DNA from 3 places in the Chryseobacterium sp. NRRL B-14798 genome. Region 3 is predicted to be linked to each of the others. Evidence: riboswitches for the same ligand, from Rfam matches in the RefSeq annotation. Region 3 holds a riboswitch; each other region holds the start of a gene.
What was found. A riboswitch is a leader RNA that binds a small molecule or an ion and turns the genes downstream of it on or off. The one in region 3 is predicted to bind S-adenosylmethionine.

Region 1 (8,234 bases), 4.2 Mb from region 3:
AACAATAGGTAGTAGATGGTAGGTAGCCGGTAGCAGTTGATTGTGAGTGAATGTTTAAATATTTACAAAATTATTATGTATGGCAAATTTTAAAGAACTTTTAGTCTGGCAGAGATCTATTGATTTTGTTACTGAAATCTACAGAACTACAGAAGCTTTTCCTAAGGATGAGATTTATGGCTTGACATCACAAATCAGAAGGGCTGCTGTTTCTATACCCTCCAATATTGCAGAGGGAAACTCCAGGAGAAGCAAACCTGATTACTCGCAATTTTTAAAAATATCAAGAGGCAGTTGTGCGGAAGTAGAAACACAATTAATTATTTCAAAAAATCTCAAATTTTTAAATGAAAATGAGCATTTAAAATTAAATGAAAAGATTATAGAAATATCCAAAATGTTGAACGGACTCATTAACTCATTACAATAATACAACTGTAAGACCTATGGTGCGTTCACATAATCCTCAAAACCTGTAACCTGCAACCTATAATCTGCAACCTGCCACCTAACCAATGAAAAACTTATACATCAATACACGTTTCTTTTTTACACTCATCGGAGTGGGGATTCTGTATGTCCTTGCATTTTTCTTTCCGGTGCTGATGTGGGTAGCCCATATCGCACTCCTGATTTGTTTTTTGGCAGCAATGGTAGATTTTCTGTTGCTTTTCAACCAAAAGAATGCATTGCAGGTTCAAAGAATTCTGCCGGAAAAACTGTCTAACGGAGATGAGAATTTTGTAAAAATTGACATCAAGAATAATTACAACTTTACCATAGCCACTAAAATTATTGATGAAATCCCGTTTCAGTTTCAGAAAAGAGATTTTCTGATCAAAAAACAGATCACTTCCGGAGCAAATACATTTTTTCAATACACATTAGAGCCTAAAGAAAGGGGAGAATATCATTTCGGAGGATTGAATGTGTACGCATCATCACCAATAGGACTGATTTCAAAAAGATTTATTTTCCAGAAAGATGCTATGCTTCCTGCCTATCCCTCTTTTATTCATCTAAGAAAATATGAACTGATGGCTATTCAGAGTGAATTTTTATTAGGCGGAATCAAGAAAGTCAGAAAGCTGGGACATACCATGGAATTTGAGCAGATCAAAGAATATGTACCCGGAGATGATATCAGAACGATCAACTGGAAAGCAACTTCGAAAACAAATCGTTTAATGGTTAATCAGTTTCAGGATGAGAAATCACAGCGTATTTTTATGCTGATTGATAAAGGACGAACCATGAAAATGCCTTTCAACGAATTAAGCTTGCTGGATTATTCCATCAATGCAACCATGGCGCTGTCTCATATTATTTTGAGAAAAGGAGACAGAGCGGGAATGATGACTTTTTCCAAGAAAGCTGAAAATAAAATTGCTGCCGATAATAAATCCGGACAGTTGAAGAAAATCTCTGAAGCTCTTTATAATATCAAAACAGATTTCTTCGAAAGTGATTTCAACCGTTTGTATCAGGATGTAAAATATTCCATCAACCAAAGAAGTTTAATTCTGCTTTTTACCAATTTTGAGACGTTAGACGGACTAAACCGGCAGCTGAAATATCTTAGGGGAATTGCTAAGAACCATTTGTTGGTAGTAGTATTCTTTAAAAATTCTGAACTGCAGACGCTGATCAACAAAAATCCTGAAAGTATGCAGGAAATTTATGACGAGATCATTGCTGAAAAATTTGAGTTTGAAAAGAAACTGATCATCCAGGAACTCCGTAAATACGGAATTTATACTGTTTATACACTTCCTGAAAATTTGAATATCGATGTTATCAATAAATATCTGGAGATAAAAGCGAGAGGAATTTTATAACTTTGTAGAAGCAATAAGCAATAAGCAATAAGCAATAAGCAATAAGCAATGAAAATTACACTTAACAGAATAAACGACGATTTTTTATTTGAATGTACCAATGCTCAGGGAAATTCTATTCTTTTGGATAATACTTCCCAGCCGGGAGCTAAAGGAGTTTCTCCAATGGAAAGTGTACTGATGGCTGTGGCAGGCTGCAGCGGAATTGATGTAGTTTCTATTTTAAAGAAGCAGCGTCAGGAGATCAGAAGCTTTCAGGCAGAGGTAGAAGGAGAAAGAGTACAGGTAGAAGATGCAAAACCATTTAAATCGATTAACGTAAAATTCCTTCTGGAAGGAGAAATTGATCCTAAAAAAGCATTAAAGGCTGCAGAACTTTCTTTTGAAAAATACTGCTCTGTATCAAAAACGTTAGAACCGAATGTAGAAATCGGATACGAAGTCTATGTGAACGGAGAAAAAATTTAATCTCTTATATAAAATAACAAAAGCCGGATGTTTCATCCGGCTTTTATTATTACTCATTACCAATTACTCATTGCTTATTAAAAGGTGAGTCTTGGCTTTATCAGTTTCGCTACAGTAGCAGTCCATCCTGTTTGATGGGAAGCACCCACACCACGGCCGTTATCACCATGGAAATATTCAAAGAACGTAATATAATCTCTGAAGTGTTCATCATAATTGAACTTGGGATTGCCTCCGTTGAACGCCCTTTGGCCATGTTCATCCTTTAAAAATATTGAGCAGAGTCTTTTGCTGATATTCTGGGCTACTTCATCCAGGTTTCTTTTATCACCGCTTCCCGTTGGGAATTCTACTTTCAGACTGTTTCCATAATAATAATGGAAGCGCTGCAGGCTTTCAACAATCAGGAAATTGATAGGAAACCAGATGGGGCCGCGCCAGTTGCTATTTCCGCCAAACATTCTGCTGTCACTTTCTGCAGGCGTATAGTATACCATATTTTCAGACCCATGTACAGAGAATACAAACGGATTTTCTTCGTATACCTTAGACATAGCACGTATTCCGTAAGAACTCAGGAACTCATTTTCATCAAGCATTCTGGTCAGAACTTTTGTCAGTCTGTTTTTACGAAGTATGCTCATAAGGTGTTTTCGTCCGTGTCCTTCCTCGTCCCAATGGGAAACGAGTTTGGTAAGCTCCGGTTTATTTTTTAAGATCCACTCCATTCGGGTCCTGAAATTCGGCATCTTTTCCAGTAAGCGATGGTCTACAATTTCAACAGCAAACATAGGAATCAAACCAACAATACTTCTTAACCTCAAAGAAACACTGTCTCCGTTTCCAAGCTGCAATACATCATAGAAAAATCCGTCTTCTTCATTCCAAAGCCCTTTTGTGCCTTCACCAAGATTTTCCATAGCCTCAGCGATATAAAGATAATGTTCAAAAAACTTGATGGCCATATCTTCATATACCTGATAATACTGGGCAAGCTCCATTGCAATACGCATCATATTCAATGCATACATGGCCATCCAGCTGGTTCCGTCTGCCTGTTCAAGATGCTGTCCGTCCTTTAGTTCCATATTCCGGTCAAAAGCTCCGATATTATCAAGACCAAGAAACCCTCCACCAAAGATATTTTTTCCGTTTTTATCCTTTCGGTTCACCCACCAGGTGAAATTAAGAAGCAGTTTCTGGAAAACTTTCTCTAAAAATAATAAATCCGGTTTTCCGTTATTTTTTTCATCAATTTTAAAAACACGGAAACAAGACCATGCGTGTACCGGCGGATTCACATCACTCATATTCCACTCATAGGCAGGAAGCTGTCCATTGGGATGCATGTACCATTCCTTAGTAAGAAGTAAAAGCTGTCCCTTGGCAAATTCCGCATCAATGATGGAAAAAGGAACACAATGAAACGCCAGATCCCATGTGGCATACCATGGATATTCCCATTTATCGGGCATAGAAATAATATCCTTATTATGGAGATGATTCCATTCCGTATTTCTTACATATTCATTGAAATTTCTTGGCGCTTCAAAATTAGGATCACCTTTCAGCCATTTTCCGATATTATAATGATAAAACTGTTTGTTCCAGAGAAGCCCGGCAAAAGCCTGTCTCTGTACATTTCTCTCATCTTCGTTAACGGTATCACTCTGAATTTCCTGATAAAACTCTTCAGCTTCAGTCTGCCGGGTATTGAAAATTTCATCAAAGTTTTCAAAAGGCTCATCGGCTTCATCCGGGCACAATCTGAATTCAAAAACCTTTGATTCTCCGGCTCCGATAAGCTCATCGATCAGGAAAGAAGCTTTTGTCCCTTTCTTTGCGGGATTAATCGTATTTGCCTGGTGGGTAATAAAATGATTGATGCCATCTTTGAAATATGTATTTTCACCTGCAGGAGCTCCGTAAAGCTTAGAAGTATTGGTTTCATTATCACAAAATACGCTTTGTGCATTGGTATTTCGGGAATAAAGTTTTTTAATGGAGATACTGTCGTGTCCAATATTGATACTTCCGTCATGAGAAGCATTAAGCTCTGCCTTATAGGTGTTGTATCCCCATTTCCAGTTGTTTCTGAACCATACAGTAGGCGCTACCAGAATAGGTGCTTCATGCTGACTTCGGTTACAGACCGTTACTCTGGCAAGAATATCATTGTGATCGGCCTTGCAATATTCAATGAAAATATCAAAATATTCATCATTATCGAAAATTCCAGTATCGAAAATTTCATATTCCGGTTCCTTTTTACTGCGTCTTCCGTTTTCTGCAACAAGTTCATCGTAAGGAAATTCATTGATGGGATATTTATAAACCATTTTCATATAACTATGAGTAGGTGTATTATCCAGATAATAAAAGATTTCTTTGATGTCTTCCCCATGATTACCCTGAGGATTGCTCAAACCAAAGAATCGTTCCTTTACCATTTTGTCTTTCTTGTTCCAGAACGAAAAAGCAAAACATAAAAGCTGCTTTACATCAGAAATTCCGGCAATACCTTCTTCACCCCAACGGTAGGCATAGCTTTCTGCATTATTATGGTTGGTAAAATTCCAGGCATTCCCGTTCGGGCTATAATCTTCGCGTACATTTCCCCACTGCCGGTTGCTTACATAAGGTCCCCAGTTTTTCCATTTGGTATCTTGTAATCTATCTTTTTCGGCGGTCATATCTCATCACTTTTCCATACGAAGTTAGTTTTTTTGAGAAGTAATTCCAATTTTTTTCATCTGAATAATTATTAATATACTCTTGGAATACTTGTATTTAAGGGCTTTTTTAAATATTAAAATAATTTTTTTTTGAAATTAAAAGAAAAGAACTACCTTTGCACCATTCGTTCATTCAAATATTGAAAATGTTATCAAGAAAGGTTGAGGGATTAGACCCTATGAAACCTTAGCAACCCTTTGCGCAAGTAAAGAAGGTGCTACGTTCTACCAAAATAATTTTGGACAGATAACTTACTGAAGTTCTTTTCAGCCATTTCCTGTGGCATTTTCAATTGTATTAAAATTTAATAGAATTGAAAACAGAACTAAACTATATTAATCTTACGTATCAAACTCATTCCCAAAAGGAATACCATATCTCATTAAGCTATCAGCTTTTTGGGAAAGATCTGTTTACAGCCCCTGTTGTCTTAATCAATCATGCTCTCACCGGAAATTCAAACGTATCCGGAGAAAAAGGCTGGTGGAAACAGCTGGTGGGAAAAAATCAGATTGTTGATACCGATCAATATACCGTTCTGTGCTTCAATATACCAGGAAACGGATACGACGATTTTTTAATTGAAGATTATGAAGACTTTACTCCTTCAGATATCGCTGCGATATTTCTGAAAGGACTTGAAGTTTTACAGATCAAAAATTTATATGCCATTATAGGAGGCTCTCTGGGAGGAGGTATTGCCTGGGAAATGCTTGCCCAGCAGCCGGATCTTGCTGAGATTTTTATTCCTATTGCCTGCGATTACAGAACACACGACTGGCTTCATGCACAGTGTCTGGTTCAGAAATTTTTATTAAATGATAAGGAAGAACCATTACAGAAAGCAAGAATTCATGCCATGTTGTGCTACAGAACACCGCAGTCGCTCAATGACAGATTTCAAAACCAATATAATCAGGACAAACAACGCCTGGAATCAGAAGACTGGCTGGTTTATCATGGTAATGCACTAAACGAAAGATTTAGTTTAAAAGCTTACAAATTGATGAATCATCTCTTGATGAATATAAATGCTGCTGATACAGCACTGGAGAACATACAGGCACGAATGCACATGATCTCCGTAGATACAGATTTATTTTTCCCGGCTTCTGAAATCCGAATGTGTTTTGAAAACTTAAAAGAGAAAAATAAAGATGTTTCTTATCACGAGATCCAATCTATACACGGGCATGATGCCTTCCTAATGGAATATCAACAATTAAATAATATCATTAAAAACATTTTATAGAAGTAATGAAAAATGCTAACGAAATAAAATTTTTGAAGAACAGATCAATCGTTAAATTTGAAGGAGAAGATTTCCTGGGAGAAATCGGGATTGACGGACGAATTTTTAAAGCGCTTACTTTGGCGCGTATCAGTGTAGGAGTAATCTCTCAGCAGGCCGTAGAAAACGGAATTTCTATCCTGGTTCATGAAAATGATGCAGAGAAGGCAGTGGCTTGTCTTATCGATGAATTTGAAGCAGAAAGAAAGTCAGGAAAAGTTTCCCAGATCTATAGTATCAATAATGTTTCTGTCATTGGTTTTGTAGCAGAAGATTTTAATAAAGTCTTTGCTGAGCTGGCAAGAAATAATGTTTTTCCATTGCTTTTGAACCAGGTAGCAGGAGAAAACAGAGTCAATATCGTAGTGACGTCTTCACAGGATGAAAAAACAAGAAACATCATAGAATCTGAAATTTTCAAAAAACCGAAAACCGTTCATCTGGCCATTATTGGCCATGGAAATGTAGGAAAAACCTTGATAGAACAGGTACTTGAATCTGCAGAAGAAATTAAAAAACGTAAAAAAATAGACCTTAAAGTAGTTGCAGTAGCCAACTCAAAGAAAATTGCCTTCAACAAAAAAGGATTTGATGCCAATTGGGGGGATGAGGTTTTAACAGCAGAAAGACCGTCAAACGTGGAAGAACTGATTAATTTCTCTAACGAAAATCAACTGGAGAATCTGATTGTTGTGGATAACACCGCAAGCAAAGATTTTGTAAAAAACTATCACGCCCTGGCAGAAAACGGGTTTGATCTGGTGTCTTCCAACAAGATCTTCAATACCCTTCCAATTGAAGAATACAGAAAACTAAGATATACGTTGAGTAAAAACAACAGACGTTATCTGTATGAAACCAATGTGGGAGCAGGATTACCGTTAATTGATACCATCAAGTTATTACACCTTTCAGGAGAAAATATCACAAGAATTAAAGGCGTATTCTCAGGAACATTGAGTTATGTGTTCAATAATTTTTCTTTGAGGGACGATAAATTCTCAACCATTATCAACGAAGCTTTGGAGAAAGGATATACAGAACCGGATCCGAGAGAAGACTTATCAGGAAACGATGTAGCAAGAAAATTATTGATCCTTGCAAGAGAATTAGACTTAATCAACGAGTTCGGAGATATCAATATTCAAAACCTGGTTCCGGAAAGCTTACTGGAGGTTTCAAAATCAGAATTCCTTTCAAGACTGGAAGAACTGGACGAAGAATATCAGAAAATAAAAGAAAACCAGGAGCCCGGACATGTATTGAGATATGTGGGAGATCTACACGGAGATTTACAGAAAGATAAAGGTGAACTGGATGTAAAACTGGTTTCTGTTCCTGCAACTTCAGCATTGGGACAACTGAAAGGTTCAGACTCCATCTTTGAAATCTACACAGAAAGCTATGGAGAAAATCCAATCGTGATTATGGGAGCCGGAGCTGGTGCAAAGGTAACCGCAAGAGGAGTATTCGGAGATATTTTAAGAGTAAGTGAAACAAAATAATATTTAATATAACAATCTAATAATGTATCAGTTTACCAATAATTTGTGTCGTTATTCTGAGCAAAGCGAAGATTTTAATTGGTACATTGTTAGACTGCTATATTGGTAAATTAATTAAAACTATATGGAAAATTTTGAAACATCAGCAATAAGAACCCAGACGGAAAGAACCCAGTTTGACGAACATTCTACACCATTATATCTTACCTCCAGTTTTATATTTCAGGATGCGGAGGATATGAGAGCAAGCTTTGCAGAAGAAAAACCAAAAAACTTATACAGCCGTTTTTCCAATCCTAATGTAACAGAATTTACAGATAAGATTGCTAAAATGGAAGGTGCAGAAGCGGGATATGCCTTTGCGACAGGAATGGCCGCCATCTATTCTACATTTGC
Region 2 (8,234 bases), 4.3 Mb from region 3:
AGGACTGAAACCTGGTGATACCATAACAATAAAAAGATCCAATAACAATAATACTGATACTGTTGCTGAAACTTCAAATCCAAAAGCAAAAATGGATTCAGGCAACGAAAAATCAACCGCTGCTTCCACTGTTGCTGCAGGTGATGATTATGTTACCTACACAGTTCAGCAGGGAGATACAGTATTCTCTATTGTTAATAAATTTGGTGTTTCTATTGATGAACTTATTGCTCTTAACCCGGATCTTTCACATGGTCTGAAAACCGGAATGGTTTTAAAAATCAAAAAACAGGATGCTGCATACATAAAGAAGAATGGTGATGCTTTAAGCGTTATCCTGATGCTTCCTTTCGGGTACAGCACCAATGAAACTCAGTACAGAGGAATGGCACTTGACTTTTTGACAGGAGCTAAACTCGCTATTGAAAGAAATGCAAGAGGAGGACAAAAACTGGATATTAAAGTAGTAGACTCAGGGAATGAAGCTTCGTTCAAAAACTCTTTGACACAGATTAATCCTGATAATACAGATCTTATTATCGGACCTTTCTTCAAATCCAATGTAATTGATGTTCTTGATTTCACCAAAAATCAGAAAATCCCGATTGTAGCACCATTTGCCAACTCTCCGGAACTCTATAACTACAGTAACCTTATTATTGTAGAAACCAACAATCAGACGTATGCTGATAAGATTGTAGAAGAAGTAAAAGCAGTGTATTCAGATCAGAAAATATATATAGTGGCAGATGCTAAAAAAGAAGATGCCAACTATATCAAAGCCGGACTTGAAAAAGCGGTGAAAAATCCTAATATCATTATTGTTAATTCGTCGGCAGATATTCAGCTGGACCAGAATATGATGACAGGACAGTCTGCACCGGTTATTGCCATTTTAGCAAATGATGATAATACTGCAGGAGATGTTTTTGCCAACAGAATGATTGCAATGTCTAAAGAAGTTCAGGGTATAAAAGCCTTCAGTATGTTCTATTCTCCTGTTTTCGAGAAGAAAGTGGATGAGCTGAGCCAGGCAAGTCTTGTATATCTGATGGATAGAAAGATCAATACAGACGGTAGCTTTGAGAAAGAAATTCTGGCTGCTTATAAAAGCAAATACTGCAAAACTCCACCGAAATATGCGATCGTAGGTTTTGATGTGGTAAATGATATGCTAACCAGAGAAAATAAAAAAGGAGAGATCTTTAAACAAATGAATAAAGTTCAGACTCAGCTTGCGACCAAATTTGAGTTTGTAAAATCTAAAGCTAACGGTGCTTATGTAAATACAGGTTACAGAGTAATCAGGTTAGTACCATAAATGATTTATAGCACTTAAAACGAATATTGTTAACATTATAGTTATATTTGCATAATATTTAATTCAATACATGAAAGCACTTGTATTTCCAGGGCAGGGTTCTCAGTTCGTAGGAATGGGAAAAGAATTGTATGATTCTAGAAAAGATATTAAAGATCTGATGGAATCTGCCAATGAAATTTTAGGTTTCGACATTCTTTCCATTATGTTTAACGGTACGGATGCGGATCTTAAGAAAACAGAGGTTACCCAGCCTTCAATATTTATACATTCAGTAGCAGCATTAAAAGCCGTAAATGGTCTTGGTGCTGAAATGGTAGCAGGACACTCTTTGGGAGAGTTTTCAGCTTTGGTTGCCAACGGAGTTTTATCCTTTGATGACGGTTTGAAATTAGTTTCTGAAAGAGCGAAAGCGATGCAGGAAGCTTGCGACGCCAATCCAAGTTCTATGGCTGCAATCTTAGGATTAGACGATGCCAAGGTTGAAGAAATCTGTGCACAGATCAGCGGGGTTGTTGTTCCTGCCAACTATAACTGTCCGGGACAATTGGTTATTTCAGGAGAAACTCCTGCAGTAGAAGAAGCGTGTATAAAGCTGAAAGAAGCAGGCGCTAAAAGAGCATTGCTGTTACCGGTAAACGGAGCTTTCCACTCACCATTGATGCAGCCTGCACAGGAGAGACTGGCAGCAGCTATCGAAAAGACAAAATTCAGAAAAGCAACTATTCCTGTATACCAGAATATCACGACAACAGCGGTAACCAATCCTGATGAGATCAAACAAAACCTGATCGCTCAGCTTACCGGTCCAGTAAAATGGACACAGTCTGTTCAGAATATGATTAAAGATGGTGCCTCTAACTTCGTGGAAGTAGGACCAGGAAAAACCCTTCAGGGATTGATCAAAAAAATTGACGGATCTGTAGAAGCAACTTCTGCAATCTAAATAAAAAAATATGAGCGCGATCTTTTCACCGGGCAAGCTTATGCTTACTTCAGAATATTTCGCAATCGATGGAGCTCTTGTCTTAGCGGTACCTACCAGGCTGGGACAAGAGTTTTTCTTTGAAGAAAAAGAAGATGGAAAATCTCTTATTCTTTGGGAAGCCTATCATCAGAATACATTATGGTTAAAAGCTGTCATTGATTATAAAAACTGGCAGATCTTAGAAACCAATATTCCATCAAGCGCTGAGTTTATTACCAAAACATTACAAAATGTTCAGCTGCTTTCTGACAGTAAATTCAAAACAGACCTTACTTATTATTTAAAAACAAATCTTCAGTTTCCTGCGGATTATGGGCTTGGGAGCAGTTCCACCCTGATGAATAACCTGGCGGAATGGGCTGAAATAGATCCTTTTCATCTTAACACCATCAGTTTGGGAGGCAGTGGATATGACATTGCAGTTGCAAAAGAAAAGTCCGCAGTGCTTTTCCAAAGTAAACCTGAGATAAAATATGAGAAAGTAGATTTTAATCCGTCCTTTAAAAATGAACTGATTTTTATTCATTTAAATCAGAAGCAGGATAGTAGAGAAGGAATCAATTTTTACAAATCAAAAAAGAAGTCCCCGGAATTGGTTGATGAATTTTCGGATATCACAAAGAAAATTATGTTATGCGATGAATTGGAAAATTTTTCTGCATTAATGATGATTCATGAGCGAAAAATTGCCGATTTTCTTGAAATTCTCACAGTTAGAGAAAAATTTTTCTCAGATTGCCCTTCATTTGTCAAAAGTTTAGGTGCATGGGGTGGAGATTTTGTGATGAGTGCGAAATTTGGGGACTATAAGAACTATTTTTGGGAGAAAGGTTTTACGACCGTTTTTGAATGGGATAATATAATTGGTTTATAATCAATATATTACAATCCTGTTTTTTTATTTGCCATTCTGACTTATATCAGTATATTTAAACCACCTTTAACAAATAATTAATATTATTTTTGTTGAAAGCAATAAAGAAATAGAAAATATAAGTAAAATGAAAAACACTAAAATCATCCAGGATTTAGAGAAATTAGGGATTAAAGGAAACTATGAAGTAGTGTATAATCCTTCTTATGAAGAATTATATCAGGCTGAAGTTTCTCCTGAAAATCAGGGGTTTGAGAAAGCTGAGCTTACAGAATCAGGCGCAGTATCAGTAAAAACAGGAATTTTCACAGGTCGTTCACCTAAAGACAGATATATTGTTCAGGATGATGTTACAAGAGATACAATTTTCTGGGATGGTAAAGTAAACTTACCTACAACAGCAGAAATTTTCGAGTCTTGTAAAGAACTAGTGCTGAACCAGCTTGCCGGATCTAAAAAGATTTATGTAGTAGATACATTCTGCGGAACGAATGCGGATACGAGACTTAAAGTAAGATTTATCGTTGAAGTAGCATGGCAGGCACATTTTGTTACTAATATGTTCATTCGTCCTTCTCACTATGAGCTTGAAAACTTTGGCGAGCCGGATTTCACAGTTATCAACGGATCAAAAACTACCAACCCGAACTGGGAAGCTCAGGGATTAAACTCTGAGAACTTCATCATGTTCAACCTTACTGAAAAACTACAGATCATCGGAGGTACATGGTATGGAGGTGAGATGAAGAAAGGGATGTTCGCCATGATGAACTACTATCTTCCATTAAAAGGTATGGCCTCAATGCACTGTTCTGCAAACGTAGGAGAAAAAGGGGATGTAGCTTTATTCTTTGGTCTTTCAGGAACTGGTAAAACAACTTTATCAGCAGATCCTAAAAGATACCTTATCGGTGACGATGAGCACGGATGGGATAATAACGGAGTATTCAACTATGAAGGCGGATGCTACGCTAAAGTTATCGACTTATCTGCAGAAAAAGAACCGGATATCTTTGCTGCCATCAAGAGAGATGCACTTCTTGAAAACGTTGTTGTTAACAATGGAGTAGCGGATTATACAGACGGATCTATCACTGAGAACACAAGAGTTTCTTATCCAATCTATCATATCAACAAAATTGTATTGCCTTCCAAAGCAGGTCATGCCAAAAAGATAGTTTATCTTTCAGCAGATGCATTCGGAGTACTTCCTCCGGTTTCTATCCTGAATGAAGATCAGGCTCAATACCACTTCCTTTGCGGTTATACATCAAAATTAGCAGGAACTGAAAGGGGAATTACTGAACCTCAGCCATCTTTCTCTCCAGCATTTGGTGAAGCATTCCTTACATTGCACCCAACAATGTATTCTAAAACATTAATCGGTAAAATGAAGGAGCACGGAGCTAAAGCTTATCTGGTAAACACAGGTTGGAATGGTACCGGAAAGAGAATTTCTCTAAAAGATACCAGAGCAATCATTGATGCCATCATTGACGGTTCTATTGATAATGCTCCTAAAACTCAGGTTCCGATCATGAACCTTGAAATTCCTACTGAATTGCCAAACGTTTCTACAGGTATTCTAGATCCTAGAGATACTTATGAGAACGCTTCAGAATGGGAAGAAAAAGCAAAAGATCTTGCTTCAAGATATATCAAGAACTTTGAGCAGTACTGTGATACTGAAGAAGGTAAAAAATTAGTAGCTTCAGGACCTCAATTGCAGGAACAGACTATCTAATAGTTACCAATCAACATATAAAAAGCCTCATCACTGATGAGGCTTTCTTATTAGTATTTTTTACAACTTTCAATCAATTCATTCTGTTCATCCAGTTTCAGGACTGTTGATTTGATTGATTCTTCAGTCAGATATTTTATAATCATAAAATGCTTTGAAGAAAAGTAAGACTTTCCGTCCAATATTTTATTTAAATACTTTGGAGTAGTGAAGGTCATCCAATATTTTGTTTTGTCAGAAAATTCAATGGTAACTTCTATAGCAGATTCAGTATCCTCTACTATTTCATCATCAATATGAATGGAAATAATTTCCGGTTCTTTCTCCAAGCAGAAATAAAACTTAGAATACCATCTGAGCTTACCTTCATCATTCCAGATTCTTATATTTTCAGCATTTATTTCTTCAACGATATAAGATTTTCTTTTTGTTAATTGCCCGGAATATATGCCAATACTTTTACAGTAAATCTTATCCTTTATCTTCATAAATTATTTTTCATAATCATCTGTGAAAATCTGTGAAATCCGTGGTTAAATAAAAAAGTATAAGTTATTTTAAACTTAATAAGGCCAACCGATACCCATCCATTCCAAAGCCTGATAAGACTGCATCCGTATTAGCTGCTGTTACAGATTTCTGTCTGAATTCCTCTCTTTTATAGATATTGCTGATATGAACTTCTACTTTAGGTTTTCTGATATTTTTTAAACAGTCTGCAATCGCATATGAATAGTGAGTATAAGCCCCGGGATTGATCACTACTGCATCGAAGTCATCTTCCTGAAGCCTGTTGATAAGTTCTCCCTCAATATTAGACTGATAATATTTTAATTCATGAGTCTGAAACTCGGATCTTAAATTTTCCAAATAACTTTCCATAGAAACATTTCCATAGATTTCCGGTTCTCTTGTGCCTAACAGATTGAGGTTAGGGCCGTTGATGATCAAAACTTTCATACCATAAAATTAAAAACTTTTTTTAATTAATGGCCAAAAATTTCAATGTGATGTAGATTTGTTTCAATTGAGTTTTTAATAATGATATTTGTCATATTTAAATAAATGATAAAGCTTTCAACTCCTTATTGTTATGGCTTTTATTAAAATTTTATGTTAATTATTAAAAATTTATCATGAAAAAATAATAAGTCTACTTGTTTTGTAGACTAAAAGTTTTTAGCTTTGCAACCATATTTCGATCGGCTTATAAAGAAAGATGGAGGGAACTGACCCTGTGAAGTCTTAACAACCTACCCTTGGGGCAAGGTGTTACGTTCAGCCTTTTAAGGAAAAATAAGCATTTGGTTTATCGTATTTATCGATGCCCTTTGCTGACTTTTCTGCAAAGGGTTAAATTTTAATATATGATAAATAAAATTGATTATGATTAGTAAAAATTTATTTAATTATAAAGCCTGGATACCTCCGGTTGCGGCTTTTTTTCTGGGAGTCACCAGTGTAAGTGCACAGAATTCCAGACTGAAAAAAGATAGTCTTCATGAAAAGGAGCTTGATGAAGTCGTAGTGGTAGCTTACGGAAAAGCAAAAAGAAACAGCTATACCGGTTCTGTAGCCACCATTTCCAGTGATAAAATCAATAACAGACCTGTAACCAATATTACCAAAGCATTGGAAGGGCAGGTTGCAGGGATTCAGACCACCAGTGCCTCAGGGCAGCCGGGTGCGGTTTCTACTATCAGAATCAGAGGAATCGGTTCCATCAGTGCTTCCAGTGATCCTTTATACGTAGTAGACGGAATTCCTTTTGACGGAAATATTAACTCTATCAGCCCAAGTGATATTGAATCCATCAGTGTTTTGAAAGACGCTACAGCAAGTGCCTTGTATGGTTCAAGAGGGGCAAACGGAATTATCATCATCACTACAAAATCAGGAAAAAAAGGAGAAGCCAGAGTAAATTTTAATATCAGCCAGGGATTCTCAGGAAGAGCTGTCAAAGATTATGAACAGGTAAACACGGATCAATATTTTCAATTATATTGGGAAGCATTAAGAAACGGATATCAGTCCGGTAAAGTTTCTTCTCAGCAGGCTGCTCAGATGGCAACAGATAATCTTGTTTCTACTCTTGGAATTAACCCATATGGAACTGCTTATCCAAAACCGGTGGGAACAGATGGAAAATTATTGTCAGGGGCATCACCACTCTGGAATGATGACTGGAGAGATATTCTACAGAGAGTGGCATCAAGAAACCAGATGGATCTTGATATCAGCGGAGGAAGTGAGAAAAGTAATTACTTCTTTTCCCTTGGTTATCTGGATGATAAAGGGATGGCCATTGAATCTGGTTTTAAAAGATATAATACCAGGCTTAAAATTAATTCCGAAGTTAAAAGATGGCTGAATGTTGGAGTCAACTTAAGCTATACGAACAGTATTCAGCAGGCGCCTACTTCTTCGGATTCAAAATCGAGTAATATCATCAATGCGGCAAGGTTTATTCCTTCATTCTATCCTTATTATGAAAGAAATGCAGACGGCACTTACGTTTTAGATGCCGACGGAAATCCAATTTATGATTTTGGAAAGTACAGGCCCACAAATGCACTTCAAAATCAGAATGCTGCTGCAACGTTGCCTTTAGATAAAAACGAAAATAAAGAAGATAACTTTTCAGGCAAAGGATTCATGGAATTCACTTTCTTACCGGAACTGAAATTCAAAACAAGCTTCTCTGTTGATCTGGTGAATTATAACGGACATTATTATTCAAATCCATTACTTGGGCAAGGTGCGGAAATTGGAGGTTCAGTGACGAAGACCAATACCAGAACACTTTCCTATACAACCAGCAATATTCTGACGTATGATAAAAAGTTTGGAAAGCATCATGTTAATGCATTAACAGGACATGAATTCTACAAATACGATTATCAGACGATTTCCGGAACAAGAAGTCAGTTCTCACTGCCTTATTACTATGAGCCGGATGCTGCTTCTTTATTGGGAAGTTTCAGTGGGAACAGTAATAAATTAAGCTTATTGAGTTTCCTTGGAAAAGTAGAATATGATTACAACAATACTTACTTTTTATCTGCATCAGGAAGAGCAGACAGTTCTTCAAGATTTGCGAAAGATAACAGATGGGGGAGATTCTGGTCAGTGGGAGGTTCATGGAAAATATCCAATGAAGAATTTGTAAAAAGCCTTAATGTTTTTAATCAATTAACACTGCGTGCCAGTTACGGAGGTCAGGGGAATGATAAATTACTTAGACCCAACGGACAGCCGCTTTATTATGCGTATCAGGAGTTATACAGGTTTATCAGCCTTGGTGGAG
Region 3 (8,234 bases):
AATCTGGGAAAGCAATATTTCGACTTCGTTCAGTTATAATGAGACTCAGATTACAAGGTTCAATCTGGTTCCTAAAAACGGACAGTCATTTTATTATTCCCTCAATAATACGTTCCAGCTGAATAAAGCTAAAACGTTCATGCTATTTGTCAACTACTGGCATAATCTTCCTTCCCGTGACGGATACACCGCTGTAAGGAACAGAGCAAGTCTTGACGCCGGAATAAAGATGAGCTTTGTGGAAAAAGCACTCCAGGTTAATCTTTCGGTGAGTGATATTTTTAAACAGTCCGGATATAAGGGTGATATGTATTTTACAGATAATACACAGTCATTCAACAACTATTGGGATGCCCGAAGAATGACACTCAGCGTTACCTATAATTTGGGAAACCAGAAAATCAAATCCAATAACAGAGCGGTGAATTTCGAAGAGAAAAACCGTGCACAATAATAATGTAACAGTAATTTAAAAAAATAAACTCATGAAAACCTTTATTTATATTTTTCTTGTATGCCTTTCTACATTGATATCTGCTCAAAAAAAGCCTTCAGATTATTTTAAAAATCCAAAGACGAAGGTTTTGGTGGTAGGCTCCTTTCATTTTGATTATCCAAATCTGGATGCCCATAAAACCAATAAAGAAGATCAGGTAGATGTACTTTCTCCCAAAACAGCAAAAGAAGTCACAGAACTGGTAGAATATATCAAAAGATTTAAGCCGACAAAGATTGCAATTGAAGCCTGGCCAGGCTGGAACGCCAATCAAAAGCTAAAGGAATACAGCGAAGGCAAACACCGTGACAAAAGAGATGAGCGTTATCAGCTAGCTATGAGACTAGCCAGTGAGCTTACAATAAACGAATTGTTCAGCATTGACGCAGAATCTGTTCTGGATGACCTTGAAAAACATTTTGGGAAAACTGATTCTGCATTTTTTAAAAACCTCAGCAAGGATTATGATTTCAGAAGTGATGACCCGATCTCCCAACAGTTTATTGCCTTCTACAAGAGTTCTGAGCCTAAAAATTTTAAATCTCTTCTGGACACTTTTACTTATATGAATTCCAAAGAAAGCCATCAGTACGGATACGGGGCTTATCTTAGCGGTGACTTTACACTAAGAGAATATGACGGCGCCGATATGCTCGCTCTTTACTGGTACAGCAGAAACCTGAGAATGTTCCGCAATATTCAAAACATTCCTCACAACGGAGAAGACAGAATTCTTGTCATTGCAGGAAATGGACATGCAGCAGTACTTAGACAACTTTTTACCTCTTCCGCAGAATATGAATTCATTGAATTTTCTTCACTGAAATAAATAAAAAGACAGAGATTCAGTCTCTGTCTTTTTTTAATCAAAACTTCAGTCTTTATATTAGAAGCTGAATTCAATTCTTGCAAACAAGAACCTTCCGCCTATACCATACTGGGAAACCTGTCTGGAATAGACAAACTGGTTATCTGCTGTTAATGAACTTATTGCGGGGCTTTTAGAAGGCAAAATATTAAAGATATTATTACTTCCTACGGTTGCTGAAATATTTTTATTAAAATTATAACCTACTGACAGATCTGTTATCACGCGGCGGTTAAGGACGAAATGCTCTGTATTTCCTGTTACACCATCAAAGTTAGCATCCACAACATCTGCATCGGTCACTTTACCAAAGAAAGAATTACGCAGTACGAAAGTAAATCCGGAAACTCTTACCGTATTGCCCAATGTAGCTTTTACACGGGGTACAGCTTCTTCAAAATAGACTCTGTTCGGTTCTGAGAAATAATTATTGATCTGACTTACCAGTTTAGGAGACGCGTGGATATCCCCGACTCTTTTAGTCTGATTAAAATTGATTCCCAGATTATTCTCCAGGGAAATTCCTGATGAGATTTTTGAGTTCTGGGAAATGGTGATATCAAGGCCTTTTGTCTGAGAATCTACAGCATTGGCAAAAAAGTTGGCAGCGCTGGCTCTTGCAAGATCAAAAGCATCCTGTAGAACGGCCTGATCCGAGCCAGGAGTAAAATTACCATCAGGGCGATAGAAGAGATCGGTCAGTACGACTCTGTCTTTAATCTTTATTAAATAAGCATCTGCTGTGAAAGTAAGGCTTAATGCCGGAATCTTCCAGGTAATTCCTGTGCTGTAGGATTGCGAGGTTTCCTGCTTTAATTTTGGAATACCCAATGCCTGTGCAGCCTCAGAATTATTTCTGAAAGTACCTACCTGCGTTGTTTTTCCCTGCTGAATCAGCGTAGAAGTAGAACTGTAATAGATTTGTGCTAATGAAGGTGCTCTGAACCCAGTAGAAACAGCTCCTCTCCAGTTGAGATTGGAAGCCAGTTTTACATTGGTTGCCACCTTATAATTGAATGTAGATCCGAAATCTGAATAATTCTCATACCGTACAGCTCCTTCCAATAACCATCTGTCCGTAATTTCCAGTTCTGCATCAGCATAAGCTGCAATACTGTTTCTGTTTCCGGAAACTGCATTTTCAGGACTGAAGCCGGGGAAAACCTGAGCTCCTGCGGGTCTTACATTTCCAAAAAAATCGGTTACTTTTTCATTTTCAGGGGTTTTGGCTGTTACTACCCTGCCATAGATATCGTAAGAAGCATAAGAGTTTTCCTTTCCGGCATTTACTTTATAATTTTCGTATCGGTATTCACCACCAAACGCAATGTTCAACCCTTTCAGAACATTATATTTCTTAGAGAAATCAAGGTTGACGGTATTTTGTGAGAATTCAGATCCTCCGGCATCAAAGGTTCTTGGAGAACTATCTGTAAGTGATGCATTAAAAGTATTGACAACACCAAAACCGAAAACATTTTTCCCGAATGTGTTACTGAAATCCACATTCCAGCCATCCCATTTTCCTTTAATTCCGGCTGCAAGGGAATAATCATTTACAGTGGCTTCAATCTGAGGCAGATATCCGTTGGGAGTAACTGCATTGATATTCCTTTCATTATTTGGAAGCCTGTAAAATCCTCCTGCATTACCAAGACGGTAACTGTAGCCACCAAATGAATAAACCTTCCAATCCTCATTTACAGGAATTTCAGAATTGAAGAAGAGCTGTCCGGACTGCAGTTTAGACTGCCCTGCTCTCAAACTGAAATCTTTTCTCTCCAATCCTCTGTAATTAAGCTCCTCAGAGGTAAAATCTTTACCCAATATTTTTTGAAGCTCAGAAATGCTGTTTGCCCCGGAAATCTGAGATTGAAAATCAGGTGCAAAATATCCAACCTTAGTTGCATACTGTTTAATGGTATTGATGATTTGCTGAGTATTGGAAGTATTGGTAATGTTTTTATACAAGCCGTCAATATTCACTCCATCCTGTAATGCCCGGTAATTAATGGCATTATAGGCGTTGAAAATATCTCCTTCCCTCACTCCTGCTCTGGAATAAGGATCACGGTATTGGGCGGAACCGGTAACATTAAAAAATCCGGTTTTACCTATTTTAGCGCCATAATTAAGGTCTACAGAAACAGTCTGTCCGTCTACCCCTCCGGAGAAATTATTGGCAACAGGTGAAGCATATCCACCTAAAAATACCTGTCCGGAAAGGCCCAGCCTTTTTTTCAGTCCGAGGTTTATCACTCCCGCAATCGCATCAGATCCATACTGGGCAGAAGCTCCATCCCTTAAAACCTCTATTTTTTCCAATGCAAAAGCAGGAATAGCATTAAGGTCAGTTCCTACAGAACCTCTTCCCGGCGTAAGGGTAACATTAATCAGTGAAGACTGATATCTTCTTTTTCCGTTGAGTAATACCAAAACCTGATCCGGTCCTAACCCTCTCAACAGTGCCGGATCCACAAAATCAGTTCCGTCATTTACAGTATGTGATGTGGATGAAAATGAGGGTACGATATAGTTTAAAGCCTGGCTGATATTATTCGTCGGGCTCTGTTTTAAAATTTTAGATATATTAATGATATCCACCGGAACAGGAGTATCCGTCAAAGATCTTCCGGAACCCCTTGATCCAAGGATAACCACATCTTCTATTTTCTTCGATTGTAAAGTGTCCGTCTGTGCGTAATAAAATGAAGAAATAAGCACGATAGAAGGAATAAAAATTCTTTTTTTGAAATTATGCATGTTTGTTGTGTACTTTTTTGTTGATGAAATTTGTTTTTTAAGCAATACAGATCCTGTAGCCCTAAATTGTAAGGTTACCATAGAATTCGAAATGTTTGTATTATTTTTTAGAAATAGAAAAGGCTAGAAACAACAACACATGCGCATGTAGAAATGGCATGAGAACATATCAGAGTAATGAAGGCTCACTTCATGATCTGAAGAATAAAAAATTACTGATGGAATGTGATTTCCCTTGTCTTTAAACATTTGATTTTAACTTTTAAAACAAAAATTCAAGATGGGAGTAATGATAGAATGATAAACATTTTTTCCGGAAGATCCGGCTTATCGATTGCAGCACCTTGCTTGTTTTTGCAGGTTGCTATCCCATCTAGAGATTCTTGATAATTACCTGGCAAAGATATAATTATTTCCGAAATAAAAAAAATTTAGCCTAAATTTTCGATTTTCAACATTTTAGCGTAACAAATTATCTTTTTCAGCGTCTAACCGGATAACAGTAAAAACATTATGAAAAAAACAATTTTCGCTTTATCCTTATTAAGTTCTGTTCTTATTTTTTCTCAGGAAAAAAATAAGAAACCTCAGGAAAAGCAAATTGAAGGCGTAGTCATTACCAAAACTAAAAAAGCCGTTGAACAAAAAGCAGACCGTACTATTTTTGACTTTTCTGAGCAGCCTCAGCTGAATAACGGAAACGTTCTGGAAGGAATTAAAAAACTTCCGGGACTTGTATCTACCGATATTGCCGGGATGATGTATCAGGGAAAAATGCTGGAAGTATATCTTAACGGAAGACCTCTGAACATCACTTCCAATGAATTGAACTCCTTCCTGGAAGGGATGCCCGCCAATTCCGTAGAGAGAATTGAAGTGATCACCCAGCCAGGTGCTGAGTTTCCGGCAACTTCCGGAGGTGCCATCATGAATATCATCACCAACAAAAATGCAAATAAATATTTAACCGCTACGTATTCAGGGAATTATTCTTTTACAAATTATGACCAATACAGAAGCAGAACGACTAATTCTGTTAATTTAAATGCAAGAAATAAATATTTCGGATGGCAGCTGAATGTTGGGCAGAATTACCGTGAAAGTATGCTGAATGGCCAGCAGGATGAGCTTTTGAGCAGTCATACCGATAGATATGCACGTGGATATTTTGCAAAATCCGGATTGACTTTTGATTTAGGGCAGGACAGATTATTATTAAACTACGATATTTATCACAACAATAATGACAACTACACTTTAAGTGACGGACATGGAGATTTGCCCTTCAGAAGAAACCCGAAAGATTTACAAGAAGCTTTTTATACTTCTTCTGACGTTGCCCATACCAATAATTTGAGACAGGAAGCGGTTGTAACCTATCAGAAACGTTTTGCTGACAAATCTCAAAAACTGGATTTCCAGTTTGGGTATACAAGATCAGACAGCAAATTTTCTCAGGATAATTACTTTCAGGATGGGACGTTTGTAGCTTATCCCAATGAGCCTCTTGATAGCCCTACCAATGGATTAAAAGATATTCTGAATAATAAATCTGTGATGAATATTGCCAACTTCAAAGTAGATTACGCACAGCCGATCAAGCTTCTTGATGGTGGGAAAGTAAGTTTTGGAGGATTATATGAAAGGCAGGATTATGATACAGAAAGTTTTGGACTGACCAATCTGGAATATCAGAGACAGACTGCTTCTACGTATTTGGAGTTCCAGGCTAAACTGAAAAAGTTTGATTTCACGTTGGGATCCCGTGCTGAAAATTATGATATTTCAGGGATAACAAGGTATTTTGATAAAGATACAAAACTGGAGGAAGCTGATTTGATTCCTTTTAATAAGTTTAAGCTGTTCCCGAACGCAAGTGTACAGTATAACATGATGAATCAGGTTTATATTGCCGCGAATTACAACAGAAAAATCAGTCTGCCAAGTATTTCTGCCCTGAACCCGAATAACGTAACATTCTCCGGACCTAGTACAGAAGTAAATGGTAACCCGAATCTACAGCCTACTATTTTTGATAATTATGAATTGAAAATATCAGCTTTTGACTATGCGTTTATCGGATATAGCGTAAGCTCGGCAAGCAATCAGGTAGCACAGATCATCCGAAAAGACGGAAGGAAACTCTTCAATGAGCAGGTGAATATTTCCAATATGAAAATTCACAATTTCAATGTGGGGTTACCGGTTCCTTTTATGATTTTCAGTAAGCCTTTGAGTGAAATCATGAAATTTAATTTCAATCCGGATAAAATTAACTTCATGTATTTATATGCAGGATATCAGAAGCATGAAATTGATAATCTGAACAATAAAGGGTTCTGGATTTTCAATATCATGACTCAGATTATTTTGCCTAAAGACATCAAACTGACAGCCAATTACAGCTATCTGACTCCAAAGGCAGGATATTTCTACTTTACTGCAGAGAAACCGTTCAACAACTCTTTTGATATTACATTGACGAAGAAGTTTATGAACAACCGTCTGACACTTTCGGTTTTTGCAAACGATATTTTCAACGGACAGGTGATGCAGGTACGTTCTAATCCGCCATCAGGAAATCCGGTGATGATCTACAGCAAATACGACACAAGAAATTTCGGACTTTCCATCAACTATAAAATTCCGACGAGAAATAAATTGGCGAAAGAAGATCCGAATATTTTAAATCAGACCAAAAAAGAAGATACCGGGGGTGTAATGCAGCAGGCACAATAATCCTTCTTTGTAATAAAATAAAAATAGGCGGTAAATAATTACCGCCTATTTTTTTGCAGGTAAGTTTTGGCTCCTATGTTTGCAAAAGAATAAATTTACATACAAAGCAAAAGGGGTGAGAGAACAGTTTTGGCTAAATAACTCAGGAAGTATATTGTGCTTTAGAAATGTCCTCACTTCTTTATTCCTTTTAGAGTTTGAACAGAATTTAAAGAATCGAAAAAGATATCTTGGATAATAATCAGGAGACAAAACGAAGGAAGACTTGCTTTTATTTAAAGATAAAAATATGAGTGCATTAAAACAGGTTGTAGGAATAGATGTAGCCAAAGATGAACTGGTGGCAAGTTTTGGCAAATTAATGGAAGATCTAAGTACAGAAATCAAAGATTATAAAGTTTTTAGCAACAGCGAAAAAGGCTTTGAATCACTTCTTAAATGGGTGTACAGCAAAAAGACACTTAATATAGAGGTTATTTTTGTCATGGAGGCTACAGGGGTGTATCATGAAAGATTTGCTCATTTTCTTTATGCAAAGGAAGAAAAAACAGTCATTGTGCTGCCTAATAAGATCAGTAATTTCATCAGGACTCTGGATATCAAAACCATTACCGATAAAAGCTGTTCCATAGCTATTACACAGTTTGGTTTAAGCAGAAAACTAGAATTATGGCAACCCGCAAACCTTGTGTATAAAGAACTTCAGCAGCTAAGCCGCGAGAAAAACCAGGTTATTCAGGAAAGGGTAAGGTGTATGAATCAGCTGCATGCTGAAAAGACTCAAGCTCTTCCGAATTCAAGAACCATAAAACGGCTGACCGAGCGTATTTCGCTATTGAAAAAACAGGAGAAAGAAATTAATGAGGATATGCTTGCACAGGTAAAGAAAAGTCCTGAGGCTACCAGGGGAGTTAATCTGTTGAGCAGTATTCCGGGTATTGGAAAATCAACGGCAATTGCTGTTTTAGCTGAAACCAATGGTTTTGAGCTAATCAGAAATAAAAAACAACTGGTAAGTTATGCAGGATTAGATATCCGCGAGAAACAGTCCGGAACATCAATAAAAGGTAAGCCAAGAATTAGTAAGAAAGGAAATAAAAATATTCGAAAAACATTACATTTTCCTGCCATGACAGCCGTCAAAATGAATAAAAACCATCAGGATTTGTTTCAAAGAATTACAGAAAAAACAGGAATTAAAATGAAGGGATTGGTTGCTGTACAAAGAAAACTCTTGGAACTGATGTATATTTTATTTAAAAATAAAACTTTTTACCAGATAGATTTTGAAGAAAGTAGGGTAAAAATCAAAGACGTTCACCCTACGCAAGCTAACTCAAGGTCGCTTTTATAAATATAAATGTATAA

Region 1: another riboswitch for S-adenosylmethionine. It lies ahead of AB1278_RS21195 (alpha/beta fold hydrolase); the one in region 3 lies ahead of AB1278_RS02445 (TonB-dependent receptor plug domain-containing protein).
Region 2: another riboswitch for S-adenosylmethionine. It lies ahead of AB1278_RS21955 (SusC/RagA family TonB-linked outer membrane protein); the one in region 3 lies ahead of AB1278_RS02445 (TonB-dependent receptor plug domain-containing protein).

What each region holds. Positions count from the first base shown of each region.
Region 1 is NZ_JBFLUL010000005.1:4,626,609-4,634,842, reverse strand. It holds gene AB1278_RS21215 (four helix bundle protein) at 80-430, shown strand; gene AB1278_RS21210 (DUF58 domain-containing protein) at 516-1,838, shown strand; gene AB1278_RS21205 (OsmC family protein) at 1,887-2,306, shown strand; gene AB1278_RS21200 (MGH1-like glycoside hydrolase domain-containing protein) at 2,384-4,999, opposite strand; SAM riboswitch class I at 5,188-5,295, shown strand; gene AB1278_RS21195 (alpha/beta fold hydrolase) at 5,356-6,294, shown strand; gene AB1278_RS21190 (ACT domain-containing protein) at 6,300-7,838, shown strand; gene AB1278_RS21185 (O-succinylhomoserine sulfhydrylase) at 7,963-8,234, shown strand, end outside.
Region 2 is NZ_JBFLUL010000005.1:4,775,842-4,784,075, reverse strand. It holds gene AB1278_RS21985 (LysM peptidoglycan-binding domain-containing protein) at 1-1,321, shown strand, start outside; gene fabD (ACP S-malonyltransferase) at 1,392-2,267, shown strand; gene AB1278_RS21975 (GYDIA family GHMP kinase) at 2,278-3,183, shown strand; gene pckA (phosphoenolpyruvate carboxykinase (ATP)) at 3,311-4,927, shown strand; gene AB1278_RS21965 (hypothetical protein) at 4,978-5,415, opposite strand; gene AB1278_RS21960 (type II 3-dehydroquinate dehydratase) at 5,480-5,887, opposite strand; SAM riboswitch class I at 6,132-6,230, shown strand; gene AB1278_RS21955 (SusC/RagA family TonB-linked outer membrane protein) at 6,314-8,234, shown strand, end outside.
Region 3 is NZ_JBFLUL010000005.1:441,054-449,287, reverse strand. It holds gene AB1278_RS02455 (TonB-dependent receptor domain-containing protein) at 1-454, shown strand, start outside; gene AB1278_RS02450 (DUF5694 domain-containing protein) at 486-1,325, shown strand; gene AB1278_RS02445 (TonB-dependent receptor plug domain-containing protein) at 1,383-4,127, opposite strand; SAM-I-IV-variant riboswitch at 4,425-4,522, opposite strand; gene AB1278_RS02440 (outer membrane beta-barrel protein) at 4,641-6,866, shown strand; gene AB1278_RS02435 (IS110 family transposase) at 7,156-8,220, shown strand.